Regions from separate parts of the Paenibacillus sp. FSL W8-0194 genome, predicted to be linked through region 2. Evidence: a T-box and tRNA genes for the amino acid it is inferred to sense, from the RefSeq annotation. Region 2 holds a T-box; the other holds one or more tRNA genes.

Region 1 (8,889 bases), 430 kb from region 2:
AATGACACGTGGGTGGCCTGGGCCGCCAGCAAAAGAGGGTATAAAGCGCTGCCCCATTTCCAGGTAGGGATGTTCGAATCCCATCTGTTCATTATTTTTGCCGTCATTTACGAAAGCCCGAACAAGGTCACGTTCGCGAAACATCTCGAGAAAAACCGCAGCCAAGTGATCCAAAGCTTGCCGGCGCATTTCTATTGGTCCATGGATCATATGGATCCGGGCTTCACCCCCCATGCGGACATGAGTCCCAAGGCTTTCTCGGAGATGGCGGACAGGCTGGAAAAAGTGAAAAAAGCCGAAGTGCTCTGCGGTCTCCGCATTCCGAAAGGCGAGGCGGTGCTGGAAAACGGACCGGAGCTCGTCTCCGTCATCCAGTCGACCTTCGAAACGCTGCTTCCCCTTTACAAAATGGCATTTTAGCCGAGCGCATACGGTTTCGCCGTCTTTTGACAGGCGGTGATTCCGTTTCGCGAAACGAAACATGAAGTCTGATGGTGTTTAAAAAAAGCTGCAACCGGAATTCGGCGAATCGCCGGCCGGGATGCAGCTTTTTTTGCTAAAGGGCGAGCCCTTCGGCGCGAACTGGGCGCCCCTCACGAAAGCTGCGCCCCGGCCTTCATGCGCCGCGAAAGAACCAGATGGATCACGAACAGCAATGCCATCACGACCGCGCTCGCCAGAAATGGCGACGAATGCCCGAGCCGGTCCCACAGCTGTCCGGATACGACCGGGCCCACGACCATCCCCGACCCCTGGAGCGTAAGGAAAAACCCCCACACCGCCCCGCGCTCCCCTTTCGGAACCAAATGCGACACGAAGGTGTTCCATCCGGGCAGGATCATCGCGTAGCTGATGCCGACGATGCATACGAACAGGAAAACCAGCGGCAGAGAACGCACGATCGAAAAAAAGCTGAGCGAAAAGGCGGCCAGCAGGAATCCCGCATTCAAAAACGGTCCCGTTCCGAAACGGTCGATCAGCTTCCCGCTCGGGATCAAGGCCAGCACCGTAATTCCTCCCCCCGCAATGAGCAGCAGGCTGTACATGTTCGGGGAAATGCGCAGCTCGTTTTGCACGTACAACGTGATGACCGGGCTCAATAGCCCGATGACGAAGGATTGGAGGAACAGCGCGGGATACACCATCCAGCTTACCTTCAGCGTCGTCCGGACTTCGCGCAGCGTCGATTTTACGCTTGCTCCCAGATGGGCGAGCTTCCCTGCCAAGACCGCAAACATGCCCCTGCCCGTTGCGGTGGCGGCCGCGGCCGCCGTTTGGAACGGGATTTTCACTTTCGACGGCAGCAGCAGCGCGACCAACACCAAAACAATACCGACCCCGATCAAAATCAAAAAAGCGGTATGGTAGTTTTTCTCCGTCCGGTCCATCAAAAAATTCATGACGATCGGACCGGCGCCCGTGCCGGCCAGCGAAGCCATTTCCAGCGTGCCCAGCGCCTGCCCGTTGCTGCCCTGCGGCCCCGATATTTCCGTCGTCCCCGTCATGGCGGTCGGCCACAGCGGCGACGTCCCCAGCCCGAGAATAAAACAGGCCAGCGACAGCCAGAACGCCCCCGAAAAAAACGCGATCATGCAAAGGGCAATCACCGTCATGATCAACGCTCCGGCCATCGTTTTCCGGTACCCGAGCCGCTCCCCGATCCAGCCGAACGGGCTCCTGAACAGGTTATCGCCGATGTATTGGAGGGAAAACGCGATTCCGATGGTATGCGCGGAAAGCCCGAGCGAATTTTTCATGTAGACGGGCAGCACGGCGACCAGCAGCGAGCCCTTCATGAACTCGACTAAAAATATAATGATGAGCAGTCCTACGAAAAAAGGGGATCTGAGCCGTTTTACGGCGGCTGCTCCCGCGATCGGCGGCATGGCCTCACATCCTCTACTCATGATTTGCAATAATTCCCCTAAAATAACGCATATTTATAATGTACCCCAAATTCTTCCCGGATTTTCACCGGGGCGCGAAATGCATGCTTGCAATCGCCCCCCATTTTGCTATACTCATCCTTGTAATTTTAACAGATGAAAGGTTGTGACAGCATACGATGGACCACCGCCGTACGCCGCTATTTACTGCTTTGATGGAACACGCGGCAAGCAATCCCGTACAATTTCATATTCCCGGACACAAAAAGGGCATGGGAACCGACGCCGAATTCAGGGAGTTTATCGGCGATAACGCCCTATCCATAGATTTGATCAACATCGCGCCGCTGGACGATTTGCATCAGCCGACCGGCGTCATCGAAGAAGCGCAGAAGCTCGCTGCCGACGCTTTCGGCGCGGACCATACTTATTTTAGCGTACAGGGGACAAGCGGTGCCATTATGACGATGATCCTGTCCGTATGCTCCCCGGGCGATAAAATCATCGTCCCCCGGAACATTCACAAATCGGTCATGTCGGCCATCATTTTCTCCGGCGCCAAGCCGGTGTTCGTGTCTCCGGCACGCGACGAAAACCTGGGCATCGACCACGGCATTACGACCAAATCCGTCCAGCGCGCCCTGGATCGCCATCCGGACGCCAAAGCGGTCCTGGTCATTAACCCGACGTATTTCGGCGTATGCGCCAATTTGAAGGAAATCGTCGACCTGGCCCACAGCCGCAACGTGCCCGTCCTCGTCGACGAAGCCCACGGCGTGCTCATTCATTTCCATGAGGACCTGCCAATGTCGGCCATGGAAGCCGGCGCCGATATGGCGGCAACGAGCGTTCACAAACTCGGGGGATCCATGACGCAGAGCTCGGTGCTCAATCTGAATACGAAACACGGTTTCGTCAATCCGCAGCGCGTGCAAACGATCATCAGCATGCTGACGACGACCTCGACCTCGTACCTGCTGCTGGCCTCGCTGGACACTTCCAGACGGAACCTGGCCATTAACGGCCACGCCATGGCGCAAAAAACGATCGAACTTGCGCAAAAAGCCCGCCGCAGCATCAACGAAATCGACGGCTTGTACTGCTTCGGCGACGAAATCCTCGGAGGCGAAGCGACGTTCGATTACGACCCGACCAAGCTGACGATTCACGTTCGCCATTTGGGCATCACCGGTTACGAAACGGAAAACTGGCTGCGAGAGCACTACAACATCGAAGTGGAACTGAGCGACATGTACAACATCCTCTGCCTGATCACCCCGGGCGATAACGAGGAAACAGTATCGATCCTGCTTTCCGCGCTCCGCAAGCTGTCGGAGACGTATCACAAAGTGAACGAGGCCAACGAATTGATCGTCAAAATCCCGGAAATCCCTCAGCTCTCCCTCATCCCAAGGGATGCTTTCTACGGGGACACCGAGGTGATTCCGTTCAAGGAATCCGCCGGCCGGATCATCGCCGAGTTCATCTACGTGTACCCGCCCGGAATCCCGATCCTGCTGCCCGGCGAAGTCATTTCCCAGGACAACATCGATTACATCATCGACCACGTCGACGTCGGCCTGCCCGTGAAAGGACCGGAAGACCGTTACATCAAAAACGTCAAAGTGATCGTGGAAACCGACCCTATTTTTTAAACAAGGGCGCAAACAAAATAACCCGGTACCGCAAATGCGGCACCGGGTTTCTTTATGCTCTGGAGGCTTCCCGAAGAATCAGTCTTCCTGCTGGGCAACAAGCTCGTTGTAAGCCGCTTCCACGGCATTCCATTCTTCTTCGTCTTCAATATTGTAAAGCATCATCTCATCGTTTTCTTCTTCCACGCGCAGAATGATGCCGTCAGCTTCCGGATTTTCACGCTCGAGCAGCAGCGCATACAAATTCTCGCCAACGTCAAACGTTTCAACAAGAACCATCTCTACATCGTTGCCTTGCTCGTCGGTCAGCGTCAAAACAAACTCTTCATGCTCATGATCGTGATCATGGTCATGGCCGCATGCATCGCCGTGCTCATGTGTGTGATCGCTCATTACAAAAACCTCGCTTTAGGTTATATAGTCATACCTTCGTATCGTATCATGTCGGAAGGCTGTGGTCAATTTATCCTATTCCAAAAACGGGTTTTTAATTCAGAGCGGTGATTACTTTTTCGGCAACGAGTTCGTAATCGGCTTTTTTGGACGCTTTGATGTAGAATCCGACCTTGTATTTTCCGGCGACTTTGAAATCGTACGTAAAATCATAGGTGCGGAACCAGAAGTTGTCTTTTTGGTTGCTCCCCAAATCCTGCGTCTGAATGTCCTTGACGTGGCCGGACGGATCGGTGATGGCGACCTTGACGGACGACACATGTTCCGCCAAACTGTCGACCTGGCAGAATACGTTGAATTTCAGCTTGCCTTTGTTGACGTTACCGAATACGGTATCGCCGTTGAATAGGAAAATATGTACATTCGGCTTGATGAATTTTACCTGGTTCGAATCTCCGTCCCAAGTCACCACGCCGTTAAACTCCCGGATGGGCACGTAGGTCTTGCCGTCGATCACGTAACCGCCGTCCTGCACTTCCTGACCGTTGATCCAAACCTTGATCTTCTGGGTCACCGAATCCGCGAACATGACGGAGCCCCCCATCAGGGAGAAGGCAAAGACGCATACCAAAATCTTTTTCCAGCTTCTCATCCTTTCATTCCCTCCATTTCCTTCATGCTGTTGTATATATATACTAAAAGTAAGTGTGCAAGTTGCGGTCGGAACTTCCCTTTATCAGGTTAAATTTTTGAAACCAAAATTTCAGGTCTCTGTCTTAAGTTGCAAAATCCTCGCATTAAAAATAGCCCGCCGTGTCTCTCTTCCTCGCCAGCACGAAAAAACCTGCGTAAACACGCAGGTTGCCCTTGACCAAATAACGGTTAATTCACTTTCGTTAGTATGCAAGGCACGCCTTTGCCGACGGCGCCCGGCTCCCTCATGCGGGCGGCGTAAGCCATTCCGCGCGCGCATGGCGTTTTGCACGCCTCGCACACCTCCGACGTCACCAGCCTCATGCCTTTATGCACTTTTTCCCCTTTAGCTTGCGCCGGTTTTTTGCCTTTTGACTTGACCATGCCTGATTCCCCATTTCCTAAAAGCCTTTGCTGCATTGTATGGAGAACAAACCGAAAGTGGAACCTATGGTATATAATGATTTCTGAGACATCACGGGAGGTGTATTCCTTGAATTTGGAACTGCAAATGATCGGCACCGGCAGCGCCTTTGCCAAAACCTACTTCAACAACAACGCCCTGCTTACGGACGGGGCCTTCACCCTTCTCATCGATTGCGGGGTCACCGCTCCGCTTGCGCTGCACCGGCTCGGCAAATCCTTCGAAGACGTGGACGCCGTCCTCATTACCCATATCCACGCGGATCACGTGGGCGGACTGGAGGAGCTCGCGTTTAAGATGAAATTCACCTACAAGCGCAAAATCAAACTGTACATAGCCGAGACGCTGGTCACGGTGCTCTGGGAGCATTCGCTCCGGGGAGGACTTTACCAGGAGGGGGAGATCACATGCCTTGAGGATCTGTTCGAGGTCTGCCCGCTCGCGCCTGATCAGGCCTACGACATTTCCGAGCATATCCGGATCGAACTGATTCCGACCAGACATATCCCCGGCAAAAACAGCTATTCCCTGTTTATAAACGAACGGCTGTTTTACAGCGCGGATATGGTCTATGATCCCGGACTGCTGCAGCAGCTTGTCGAGCGGCGCGGCTGCCGCATGATTATGCACGACTGCCAGCTTGAAGGCCCGGGCGAAGTTCACACGACGCTTGACGAACTGATGAGACTGCCGGAGCAAATCCGCAGCATGACCTATCTGATGCATTACGCGGACAACAAAGACGACTTCATCGGCAAAACCGGGGGCATGGCGTTTATCGAACAGGGGCGCATATACCCGGTTTAATCCGTCCCTGCACGGCAAAAAGCCGGTACAAGCATATACCATGCTTGCACCGGCTTTTTTTAGCTTGCCGTCTTATTCAAAACGGGGCAAATTATCCAAATTGTTCGATGGATCGCCATCCGCGTCGCCGCGAATATACATTTCCCCGTCTCTTCCTTTAAACACGTTGACGCCGGCAATCGCTCCGGCTTTGACTTCCTGCAGCGCCTCATCGTATTTCAAGACGCGTCCGGTCGAAGTTTTGAAAGCAGTCAAATCGCCGTCGCCGTTTTTTTGCACGGCGATAAACGTTTCACGGCCTGGATTTCCCATGGTGATCCGCTCCTTTACGCGTGAGATGCCCCAAAATGCGGGCATGGTTTAGCATCTCCCGGCAATGAAGCCTTTATTCGCCTTACAGCGTTTTTTTCATGCGGACATGGGGAATGCCGGCATCGTCGAAGGGCTCTTTGGAAATCGTCTCGTAACCGAGCTTTGCGTAAAAACCTTCGGCTTGGCATTGCGCGTCCAAAAGGGCATAGGCAAGCCCCAGCTCGCGAGCGCGGTTTTCGAGCGCCATCAGCAGAATGCGGCCGTAGCCGCCTTGACGATGCTCCTTAAGCACGGCGATCCGCTGCATTTTTGCCGTTTCGTTGTTGTAGTAAATCAAACGCCCCGTGGCGACGTAGTCCCCGTTTTCATCCTGCACCAACAGATGGTGCACGTTGTCGCTGATCGTATCGAACTCGTCGACTTCAAGGTCCAGGGGAACGTTTTGTTCTTCGACGAATACCTTTTTCCGGATGTCCAGTCCCTGCTGCAGCAGTTCCGGCGTCGTTACAGTGATGATTTCGGCAGCCATGATGAAACCTCTCTTTCGTCTTTCGTTGTGTCCGTTTTACCGCTTCCATTGCCAAAAACACGGTTCGATTATTATACAAAAAAATGAATTTCATGTATAGTGGAGGTATATCGCGGAGAGGAGCCGGATGGGCCATATGGGAATGGGATTTACGATCTTTCTTTGCGCAGTCATGTCGGCCGTGCTGATCTATTCTTTTATTTATGTGACAAAAAAGGGCTATTCCCGCAAATGGGATGAAGAATAAAAAGAGGCAGCGGCCGCTGCCTCTTTTGCCTGCTGCCGCATGACTACGGGGGCGTAATTTCTCCCTTGGAATACACGTCTTCCGGAACCGAAGGGTCGTAGATATCTATCATGACCGGAGAGTCATCGCCGCGATCCGCGCTGGACTGAAACGCCGAACAGCCCGACAGCAGCACGATCAGACAGCAGCCCAAAATTTTGTACCGCCATGTTTTTGGCATGAGAGGCCACTCCTTTAGCCGGTTTTTACTGAGTTATTTAACCTTTTTGCCCGTTTCGAAACGCCCATCGCTGGACCACGGGCTTTGTCATCAGTTTTCCCGGGTTTTGCCATGATCTATTCATGGATTTCAATCATATGAAAATTTTATTTCGCGATGCATGTTTTTGAAAAAAAGTTGTTGACACTCCTCTTCTTCCCTGGTAATATATAAATTGTTCTTCGATACGATCTGCTAGCTCAGCTGGGAGAGCACCATCTTGACAGGGTGGGGGTCAGTGGTTCGAGCCCACTGCAGATCATCTCCAGAAGCCTTGGTATACCAAGGCTTCTTTTATTTTGTCCTCAGGAATATGCCCACTGTAAAACTTGCATTGGGGAGCGGAATGAGCCCCTTCCATATAAAATTAGCAGTATCTTATATTTTTGCGGAAATATTGATACATAGTATTTTTATAACGAGCAAAACTATTAAAATTTCATATAATATACCATCTTTGAAAAGGAGGTATATTTGTATGTCCATTCAAAACTCGCTGTGCTCAAAGTTCGCAAGCATTTTAGGCGGGACGGCGGAAGTGGCAAATGGCGTTTGTACCGTGACAAGAGTTCGCAGCAACCTTCAACCGTTGATTCAAGGGAGAAGAACAAAATCGGTTCTGGCCATCGCTGCTTTTTTCTCGTTTGAAGACCTGGACAGCCGCGGAAATGCGCTCAATTTGGGTGAAACCGTTATTTTGCAGGAAGAAATTAATCCGTTCGTCTCCGCACTCCGCCAGCGCGGAATTGAAGTCACAGCGATACACAATCACTGGCTGTTAACGAACCCCGTACTCATGTTCATCCATTTCAAGTCCATTGAGCCGCCGCTTGTCTTCGCCCAGAAATCGGCCGAAGCGTTTCGGGTGCTGACTACCCGAACGATACGGCCAAGCAGATCCAGTGGCGAACATCGCTCTAATGGATCAAGCCAAGGAAGCTTATCCAGCAGCAGATTCTATGGCACAAACAGACCTAAACGGTCCGGCGTTCAAAGCAGAACAAGAACCACTCAAAGACCACGCGTCGCCAATCGAAGTCTGGTCACGAAAAAACCTCGTGTGATGAACAGAGCTTTAAGATCCAATAAGCGATTTTCATGATACCAAATGAAGGTATGGGATTAACGGTTCACTAAGCAAAATCTAAAAATGCACCATTGAAGGAAGTGCTTCTGGCAAGCACTTCTTTTTCCTTTCCTCTGTTTTTTGGTATAACTATTTGTTCCTTCTTGCGTTTTATATGCAAAGGAGTGATTCGTATGTCTTGGATATTGTGGGGGGTTATCATGATCACATGCGGCATGTTTACGATCAAAAGACCGGATACGAGATGGTTCGGCGGATTCGGCGATCCCTACGCAACCGATAAACGGTTATGGTTTACGCGTTTGCATGGAATATTAACGTTAATTGCGGGTGTATTTCTCATTGTGTATGCTTTATGTAAAATCCTATTTTCAACCGCATGAATGTGCTCCGTCTTGGAGGTCGGCAAAACCAAAAGGACCGGCAATCTGGCCGGCCCCTTCGCTTGAATTCTTCTATTTTTTCTCGACGATGCGGTTTTCCGTTTTCGGACTGATCACTTTGACCTTCTCCAGATATTCTTCCACGACGTCATAGAACGTATATCCGGTGTTCAGCACTTCATCTTTTTTCAGCATCGAATATCCGTCCCCGCCC
Region 2 (8,889 bases):
GTACGTCAATACAAACAGAAATCCGGCATGGGGAACTATTTCCAGTTCCATGCCGGATAGGCTCTGTTACTTGAATTTTCGGTCGTCGGACACCCGCATTCTCCTTGGAAAGAAAGATTTACGCTTTTCCTAGTTTGGAAATCAGTTCCTTTTGCTGCATGACGTACTGCATCATGCGGGACTGGATTTCCCAAAGCAGCGCCTTGCTCGCGTTCCGGTTGTATTCCGTCAAAGCCGAAACCGCGCTGTTCATCGTTTGTTCGATTTGGGCCCCCAGCTGCTCATCCTCCCGGCTTAGCCCCGTCTGGAACGATTTCATCGCTTCGGTCCAGCGGCTGTGGATGTCCGTGACGGCGGCCTGCTCGCTTGCGTTTAAAGCCCCGGGTTTTTCTTGGCTGAGCAGCGCAGCCGACAGCGTGCTCAGCTTCGATGCCAGTTCGGAGCTTGTTTCGAAATAGCGGCCCGCCGTATTCGCATCCCCGGCGAATTTCAGCTCGCTGACCGCCGGCAGCGTGATTTCCTTAACGTACAGGTCCATTCCCTTGTCTTTAAGCTGGCTGCTGAGCAGCTTGGCCTGTTCGCGGTCGGTCGAGATGCCGGCATACACGCGGTACTCCTCATCCGGGTCGTTGCCCGCCGCAAGCCCGTATTGCTCCAGTTCCTTTTTGGCCTGCTCGGCCCCTTCCTTCGTGCTGAACAAGCCGTACTGGAGCACGTAATACGAGCGCCCCTGCACCGAAACGGCGACGGGTGCAGCCTTCACCGGCTCCCCGGAGCTTTCCGCCACGTTTTCCGTACCCGGCTTGGCCGGGACGATTGAACCACCTGAGCCATCCTTGAAAAACGACAGAATCACGAAGCCGAACAATGCCCCCGTAACCACGGCTCCCGTAATCGTGCCGATGACTTTCCAGGGCGATGCCGGACGTCTCGGCCGGTAGGACACGTTCCCCAGCTCCGGATACACTTCATCCGCCAGATTCCGCCATTCTCCCGAAAGATCGCCGCTGCTCCCTGAATCATATAATTCAACGTCATCCGTTTTTTCGCGCCGATGCTCCTCTTTTGCGTCCTCCCGCGGCCAGCCCGAGATCATTTCATCCCAAGGCTCGTCTTTGTGAAAAGGATCCGACCACCCCTGCATTTGTCCCGATACGACATGCAGTTTTTTTTCGGGCCTGTCCTCTATAGGCTCGTGCCGCGGCGGCAAGCCGTTTTCCGCCTGATCCGGCGCGGCTTCCCTCCCGGACATTGGTTTAAGCATTGGCTCCGCTTTTTTCGTCGTTTCCTGCCCGGCATCGAGCCCTCGCGGCGGGTCCTGATTAAAGCGAAATGTCATTCTCGCCTTGTTCACGTCATACACCTCACCCTTGTCTCTATTACAAGGAATATATGACGGATTGTCCGGACTTATGCCGCCTGGGGATCATGAATTCGGGCAAGTTATCGAAGCTCAAAAGAAAAAGGCCGCCCGTACGCAGCATACGCTGCATATGGGAAGGCCTCTTCGTTTTGTTTCTATGTAAGCCGCGGCCCTGGAAGGGCTACAGCTCCTTGGCCAGCTGGTAGCCGACTTTCCATATGTCCCCGGCGCCCATCGTAAGCACGAGGGTACCCGGCTTGATTCTTTGCTTCAGGTCGGCCAGCACATCCTCTTTCGTGGGAAGATATCGGGCCCCGCTGTTGCTGTTTTGCACGATCAGCTCGACCAGCTTGGCGGAGTGTACCCCCTCGATTTGCTTTTCCCCTGCCGGCGAATAGATATCGGTAATAATGACCTCGTCCGCATCGCCGAACGCGCGGCTAAACGCATCCAGCAGGAAAAAGGTACGGCTGTAGCGCTGCGGCTGGAATACGGCGATGATCCGTTTTCCCGTCGCTTTGGCCGCACTGATCGTGGCTTCGATCTCCGTTGGATGGTGAGCGTAGTCGTCGATAATGAGGATATCGTCTTTTTCGCCCAGCACTTGGAACCGGCGTTTCGCCCCATGGAATTTGGAGATGGCGCCGGCGATTTGCTCGAACGAAATTCCCGCCTTCAGGCAGGAGATGACCGTTGCCATCGCGTTGTATACGTTATGGCGGCCCGGCACCGACAATTGCACCGTTCCGAGCGGTTCGCCCTTATGGTTCATCGTAAAGGATACTTGGCGGTCTCCGAGCGCCAGATCGGTTGCGGTGTATTCCGCGTCCTTGGCGTCGATGCCGTACGTCGCCACTTGGCAGCGGATGCCCGGAATGATCGCCTGGATGTTATCGTCGTCCGCGCATACGACGGCCGTGCCGTCTTCGCGGATCTGATTCAGAAATTGAACGTAAGCTTTTTTCAGCTTTTCAAAATCGCCGTCATAGTTTTCCAAATGGTCGGCTTCGATGTTGGTCACGATGCCGAGCCAAGGATGATACTGCAGGAACGATCCGTCGCTTTCGTCCGCTTCGGCGACGACGAAATCCCCTTTTCCGGCTTTGGCGTTCGTACCGACGTTCATGATTTCCCCGCCGATGATATACGTCGGGTCGATGCCGCATTCTTCCATCACCAAAGCGATCATGGAGGACGTGGTCGTCTTGCCGTGAGCGCCGGCGACCGCGACGCCCTTGCGTTCGTTCAGCAGTCTTGCCAGCATTTGCGACCGGTGCAGAATCGGAATGTTCAGATGTTCCGCTTCGACGCGTTCCACGTTGTCTTTCGGCAAAGCCGTCGAATATACGACCAAATCCGCTCCATGAACCTGCTCGGCCGTATGCCCGATATAAATTTTGGCGCCTTTGGCCGCCAATTTTTCCGTTAATTCCTGGGAAGCCACGTCCGAACCCGTGATCTTGTATCCCATTTCTAGCATAACCCGTGCAATGGCGCTCATCCCGTAGCCACCAATACCGATAAAATGAACATGTTCAGAATTCAACAGATTTTCACCAACCTTTTTCAGAATCGGATTGACCCAGCAGAGCGGCCCGCACATCCGAAATCAAATAAAGCGTGCCGGATACTACCGCCAAATCCTCCGCTTCTGTCCGTGACTTAAGTAGTTCCAGCGCGTTTTTCCAATCCGGTTCGACGATGATCTGCAAATCCGGTTTGCCGTAGGAATGCTTCAGCCCCTCCGCGATATCGCGCAGCGCCGCAGCGTCCATTTTTTTCCGGAAGTCCGGCTCGGTCAGGATAAGCGTATCCACTATAGGAAGTATATGCTTCAAATAGGATTCATGATGCTTATTCGCCAGCATTCCCATCATCAAATTTAACCGTTTGTGCGGATAGTGCCGCTCGATGCTTTTCCGCAAGGATTCCGCACCTTCCGGATTGTGGGCTCCGTCCAGCACGATGCGCGGCGCGGAATTCGAAGAGATCTCTTCCATCCGCCCGGCCCATACCGTACCCCGGAACCCTTTTAACATATCTTCTTCCTCCATGACGAAAGCCATGTACTGGCGCAAAACCTCCAGGGCCATCAGCGCCCCGGCCGCATTGGCAATCTGGTACTCGCCCTTCATGCCGATTTCAATATCGTATTCCCGAAATGGGCCGTTGAAATGGAAGGATTGATACGAACCGTGGTCGCCCGTGTATTCGAACGTAAATTTTTCCCCGGCCAAATACAGCGTTGTGCGGCATTCCTCCGCCTTTTTGCGCAAAACCTCGATGGCTTCCGGCTGCTGAACGCAGCTGACCACCGGTACGCCCGGTTTGATGATCCCCGCTTTTTCAAAAGCGATTTGCTCGATCGTATCGCCAAGAATGTCAGTATGGTCCATACCGATGTTCGTGATGACCGACACGACCGGGTATACGATATTGGTTACATCCAGCCTTCCCCCCAGACCGGTCTCCCATACGACGATATCCGGCACGCATTCCTCGGCGTAATACAAAATCGCAAGCGCCGTCGAAACCTCGAACATCGTCGGAGATCCGAGCTCGGTCGCCGCAATTTCCTCAACGATTGGGTACAGCCGATTCGCAAGCATCAGAAGCGTTTCTTCGGGAATATCCTCGCCGTTGTATTGAAAACGGTTCGTGAACTTGGTGATGTAAGGGGAAGTGTACGTTCCCACGGTATAGCCGCTTTGCAGAAGCACCCGGGTTAAAAACGCGCAGGTCGAGCCTTTGCCGTTCGTACCCGCGACATGAATGAATTTCAGCCGCCGGTGCGGATGGCCCAGCATTTCCATCATTTTTTCAATTCTGGCCATGCCGGGGCGTATTCCGAAAGGGATCAGCCCGTTAATCCAGTCGGCGGCTTCCGCGTAAGTGCGCAAAGAAGAGAAGCCTTCAAATTGATCTCCCATTTCCGTTTTTCACCTTCTGAAATTTATTTGATCCCCGGATGCCGGCGCACCCGGGGGCAGATTCCTTCAGCAACTTAACCCTTCAGTTCCTCGATCCGAGCCAATACCTTGCTCCGTTTTTCGGCGTAGTCCGCCATTTTCGCCTTTTCTTCGTCGATGACTTTGGCTGGCGCTTTGGATACGAAGCCCGGATTGCCAAGTTTCTTTTCAACGCGCTCCACTTCGCTGTTCAGGTGCTTGAGCTCTTTTTCGAGGCGGGCGATTTCCTGATCGATATCGATCAGCCCCGCCAGCGGCAGGTAAAGCTCGGCTCCGGTGACGACGGCGGTCATCGCCTTGTCCGGCGCTTCAAGCCCGGTTCCCGCCGTGAAGCTCGACGTGTTGCAGAAGCGCTGTACATAAATTTCGTTGCGGTTGACGATTTGCAGCACCTGGTCGTCTCCGGCATTAAGCATGAGCTCGACCTTTTTGCTCATCGGCACGTTCACTTCGGCACGAATGTTGCGCACCGCGCGGATCACGTCCATCAGCAGGGACATTTCGCGGGCCGCATCGGCATTTTCGAGAGCCGGATCATATTCCGGCCAAGCCGCCAGCGTGATCGTGTCGCCCTGATGAGGAAGGTGCTGCCAAATTTCCTCGGAGATGAACGGCATGAACGGATGAATCATCCGGAGCGTACGGTCGAGCACATAGGCAAGCACCGATTGCGTCGTCTTTTTCGCCGCTTCGTCCTCCCCATACAACGACAGCTTGGAAAATTCGATATACCAGTCGCAGAGGTCATCCCAGATGAAGTTATACAGCAAGCGGCCGGTTTCGCCAAATTCATAGGCATCTATTAGACGCGTGATGTCCCGGGAAGTTTCGTTCAGACGGTGCAAAATCCAGCGGTCGGCCGTGCTCAGGTTGCCGCTGATGTCGATGTCGCCGTACGTGAAGCCTTCAAGGTTCATAAGCGCGAAACGCGAAGCGTTCCAGATCTTGTTGGCGAAGTTCCGGGCCTGCTCGACGCGTTCCCAGCGGAAGCGCAAATCCTGTCCGGGCGTGCTGCCCGTCGAAATCATGTAGCGCATGGCGTCCGCACCGTACTTCTCGATGACATCCAGCGGGTCGACGCCGTTGCCGAGCGATTTGGACATCTTTTTGCCTTCCGGATCGCGCACCAGTCCGTGCATCAGCACGTCCTTGAACGGAATTTCGCCGGTGAATTCAAGCGCGGTAAAGATCATCCGGGCTACCCAGAAATAAATGATGTCGTAACCGGTCACCAATACGTCCGTCGGATAGTAGCGTTTCAAATCGTCGGTTTGGTCCGGCCAGCCCAGCGTCGAAAACGGCCACAGCCCGGAGCTGAACCAGGTATCAAGCACGTCTTCGTCCTGATGGAGGTTTGCCGAACCGCACTTGGAGCATGCAGCGACCTCTTCATAGGCCACGTGAACTTCGCCGCAGTCGTCGCAGTACCAAGCCGGAATGCGGTGGCCCCACCAGAGCTGGCGGGAAATGCACCAGTCGCGAACGTTTTCGATCCAGTTCAAATAGGTTTTTTCGAAACGTTCGGGCACGAAGTTAACGCCTTTGCCCGATTTCTGGGCTTCGATGGCCGCTTCGGCCAGCGGCTGCATTTTGACGAACCATTGCGTGGACAAATACGGCTCTACGACGGCGCCGGTGCGCTCGCTGTGCCCGACTTGATGGACATGGTCTTCGATCCGGATCAGAACGCCCTGCTCCTTCAAGTCCTGAACGATTTGCTTGCGGCATTCGCTGCGGTCAAGCCCTTCGTATTTGCCGGCCTGGTCGTTCATCGTGCCCGTCTCGTCCATCACCGTAATTTGCGGCAGGTTATGGCGCAGGCCGACCTCGAAGTCGTTCGGGTCGTGGGCAGGCGTAATTTTAACGGCCCCGCTTCCGAATTCCTTGTCGACGTACTCGTCGGCGATGACCGGGATTTCGCGGCCCACGATCGGCAGCACGAGCATTTTGCCGATCATGTCCTTGTAACGTTCGTCTTTCGGATGAACCGCGACGGCGGTGTCGCCCAGCATCGTTTCCGGACGCGTCGTCGCGACCGTGATATGCCCGCTGCCGTCTTTCAGCGGATAGGCAAGATGATAGAGATGTCCTTGAACCTCTTTATATTCGACTTCAATGTCCGACAGCGCCGTACGGGCGGCCGGATCCCAGTTGATGATGCGTTTGCCGCGGTAAATGAGCCCTTTTTCATGCAGCTTGACGAAAACTTCGCGCACCGCTTTGGACAATCCCTCGTCCAGCGTGAACCGCTCCCTGGAGTAATCGAGGGAAAAGCCCATTTTCGCCCATTGCTCGTGAATGGTTTCGGCGTATTTTTCCTTCCATTCCCATACCTTTTCCAGGAACTTCTCCCGGCCCAGGTCATAACGGGTAACGCCTTCCTCGCGCAGCTTCTGCTCCACTTTCGTCTGGGTGGCGATGCCGGCATGGTCCGAGCCCGGAAGCCACAGCGCGTCATATCCCTGCATCCGCTTGGTGCGGATCAAAATGTCTTGCAGCGTAAAATCGAGCGCATGCCCGATATGCAGCATGCCGGTTACGTTCGGCGGCGGGATCACGATCGTGTAAGGCTTTGCGTCTTTGCGCTGTCCCGCCTTAAAGAATTCGCCGTCGATCCAATATTTGTACCATTTTTGCTCGGCAGCCTTCGGATCGTAAGTCGTCGGCATTTCCGTCGTTAATTTGTTGTCCTGCTCTGTCATTTTCTAACTCCTCCATCACAAGATCAGCTTTCTTCGGGATTTTGGCAATCCTTAGCAAGAAAAACAAAAAAGCCTTCCGTCCTCAAAGGACGAAAGGCTGTTCTTTCGCGGTACCACCTTTGTTTCGCGCCATGGGCAACTTCTAAGCCAGATCTCTCTGGCGGCCGTCCTCCGGGACGGATGCCTTCATGCACGCGACACTTCATGCAGATAACGGCTGCGGCCGGCCATGCCCTAACCCGGCGCAAAAAGCGGACGGGATCAAGCAGGCAACTCCCGGGCGACTTCGGTTGAAACAGCATCCTGCGGAATCTCTCAGCGCAGCAATTCCACTCTCTGAAGGGCATGTCATCCTACTATTCCCGATCATCGTTCTTGAACAAAATATATACTCATCATAACTTGGTTGCGGGTTTTAGTCAACATAACCGGCGTCGTTGCCTAAAGTCATTCGGCGTTATAACGTTTATTATTAGCATATGTAAGTTTCTTAAACCGGTTCCTTTGGCGAAGGCACAAAAAAAAGAACCGCCCGGCGCTTATTCGGGCACCGGGCGTCGTCAACGCGAATTTATGGAATGTAGAGAATCTGTCCTTCCTCGACGGTCTGCTCGGACAGGCGGTTATACAGCAAAATTTCGCGGGCGGTGAGCTGGTAGCGATTTGCGATCGTCTCCAGGGTTTCTTCCCGCTGCACGATGCAAAGGCGCACCTTGCGGAACTGGTTTTTCTCCGTGCTGCTGCCGAGGAAGAGGTTCTGCCACTGAATATCATCGCTCGCGGACGACTCGCGTTCCGCCTCCTCCGCTTTCGGCTCTTCCGGGGCAGCCTGCTGCTCCTGCTGGTTCTGGGAGCGGCTGGAGGATAGCAACGAAGAAAATCCGATCGCTTCTTTTTCGCCGGACTCCGCTTCCTTCTTGCTGCCGAGCGCGACCCGCATTTCCCGCTCATCCGGCGCTTCTTCCTGCGGAACCGACTCGCTTTGGAAAGCGCTGAACGGGAAGGCCGGCTCAAACGGCTGATCCTGACCCACGGAAGTCAGGTAGAGATCCTTTTCCGTATCCTCATCCGCTTGGATCGCCGTTTTTTCGGGATGCAGCAGTTCCGACTCGTCTTCATGCTCGAAATGCCAAACGTTCGGCTGGTTTTTGCCCTTTCCGCCGCGCTCCCCGGATTCCTTGTCCGTATGTAACGCGGCAAGCGCAGGTTCTTCTTCCGTCTGCGCCACCTCTTCGGAAGGACGCTTGACGGCTGCCGGTTCGTTTTCAGCCGCCTCCGCTTCGGCATCGCCGGGGCTTCCCGCAGCCTTCGGAGCGGCAGCGAATCCTTCCGTCGCAAATGCCTCCGCATCCTGTTCGTCCGCGGCTGCTTCATCGTGCGGTTCCCTGGCCTTCGCTTCATCGGCATCAAGCTCCCCTTCCTCCAAAAAAGCGGCAAGCACCGGATCCTCCGCGGGATCCTCGGACGCATGTACAACGGTAAATTCATCGGCATTCCATGAAGATTCCGGTTCGCTCGCCGCCGTCTCGATCCCGCGAAGCGAAAGGACGCCGGTAATGTTCATGCTTCGTTTGGACAAAAGATCCACGTCGAAGTTTTCGATTTCGACCGATATTTCGTCCAGCGAAGTGACGCGGTTTGCAGGGACCGTAATCTCCACGGGAATGAAATGCTCAAGCCGCTGCGTCCCGTCTTCCTCCCCGTCCCCCCGGTACAAGCCGGTAAGCAGCAGGTGGCCGCGCAGCGCGACCTGCTCATCCTGGCTGATGACCTGGATATTGGGCAGGAGCTCCACTTCTTCCAGTTCGGCGATGCCCGGCAATTCTTCCGTCAAATGAATCCGTTCATAAATATC

What was found. The T-box of region 2 lies ahead of MKY58_RS06165 (valine--tRNA ligase). A T-box ahead of a tRNA ligase gene usually reads a tRNA of that ligase, here a tRNA-Val.
Region 1: it has a tRNA-Val gene. The T-box ahead of MKY58_RS06165 (valine--tRNA ligase) is inferred to sense a tRNA for this amino acid. The anticodon was not compared.

What each region holds. Positions count from the first base shown of each region.
Region 1 is NZ_CP150205.1:1,862,383-1,871,271, reverse strand. It holds gene MKY58_RS08130 (DUF1054 domain-containing protein) at 1-420, shown strand, start outside; gene MKY58_RS08125 (MFS transporter) at 594-1,907, opposite strand; gene MKY58_RS08120 (aminotransferase class I/II-fold pyridoxal phosphate-dependent enzyme) at 2,066-3,541, shown strand; gene MKY58_RS08115 (DUF1292 domain-containing protein) at 3,620-3,934, opposite strand; gene MKY58_RS08110 (copper amine oxidase) at 4,029-4,586, opposite strand; gene MKY58_RS08105 (hypothetical protein) at 4,817-5,011, opposite strand; gene MKY58_RS08100 (MBL fold metallo-hydrolase) at 5,121-5,858, shown strand; gene MKY58_RS08095 (DUF3892 domain-containing protein) at 5,931-6,170, opposite strand; gene MKY58_RS08090 (GNAT family N-acetyltransferase) at 6,253-6,699, opposite strand; gene MKY58_RS08085 (hypothetical protein) at 6,990-7,166, opposite strand; tRNA gene MKY58_RS08080 (tRNA-Val) at 7,395-7,467, shown strand; gene MKY58_RS08075 (DUF1259 domain-containing protein) at 7,684-8,307, shown strand; gene MKY58_RS08070 (bifunctional UDP-sugar hydrolase/5'-nucleotidase) at 8,748-8,889, opposite strand, start outside.
Region 2 is NZ_CP150205.1:1,432,431-1,441,319, reverse strand. It holds gene MKY58_RS06180 (SPOR domain-containing protein) at 119-1,354, opposite strand; gene murC (UDP-N-acetylmuramate--L-alanine ligase) at 1,545-2,912, opposite strand; gene MKY58_RS06170 (folylpolyglutamate synthase/dihydrofolate synthase family protein) at 2,917-4,293, opposite strand; gene MKY58_RS06165 (valine--tRNA ligase) at 4,368-7,034, opposite strand; T-box leader at 7,117-7,413, opposite strand; gene MKY58_RS06160 (LysM peptidoglycan-binding domain-containing protein) at 7,606-8,889, opposite strand, start outside.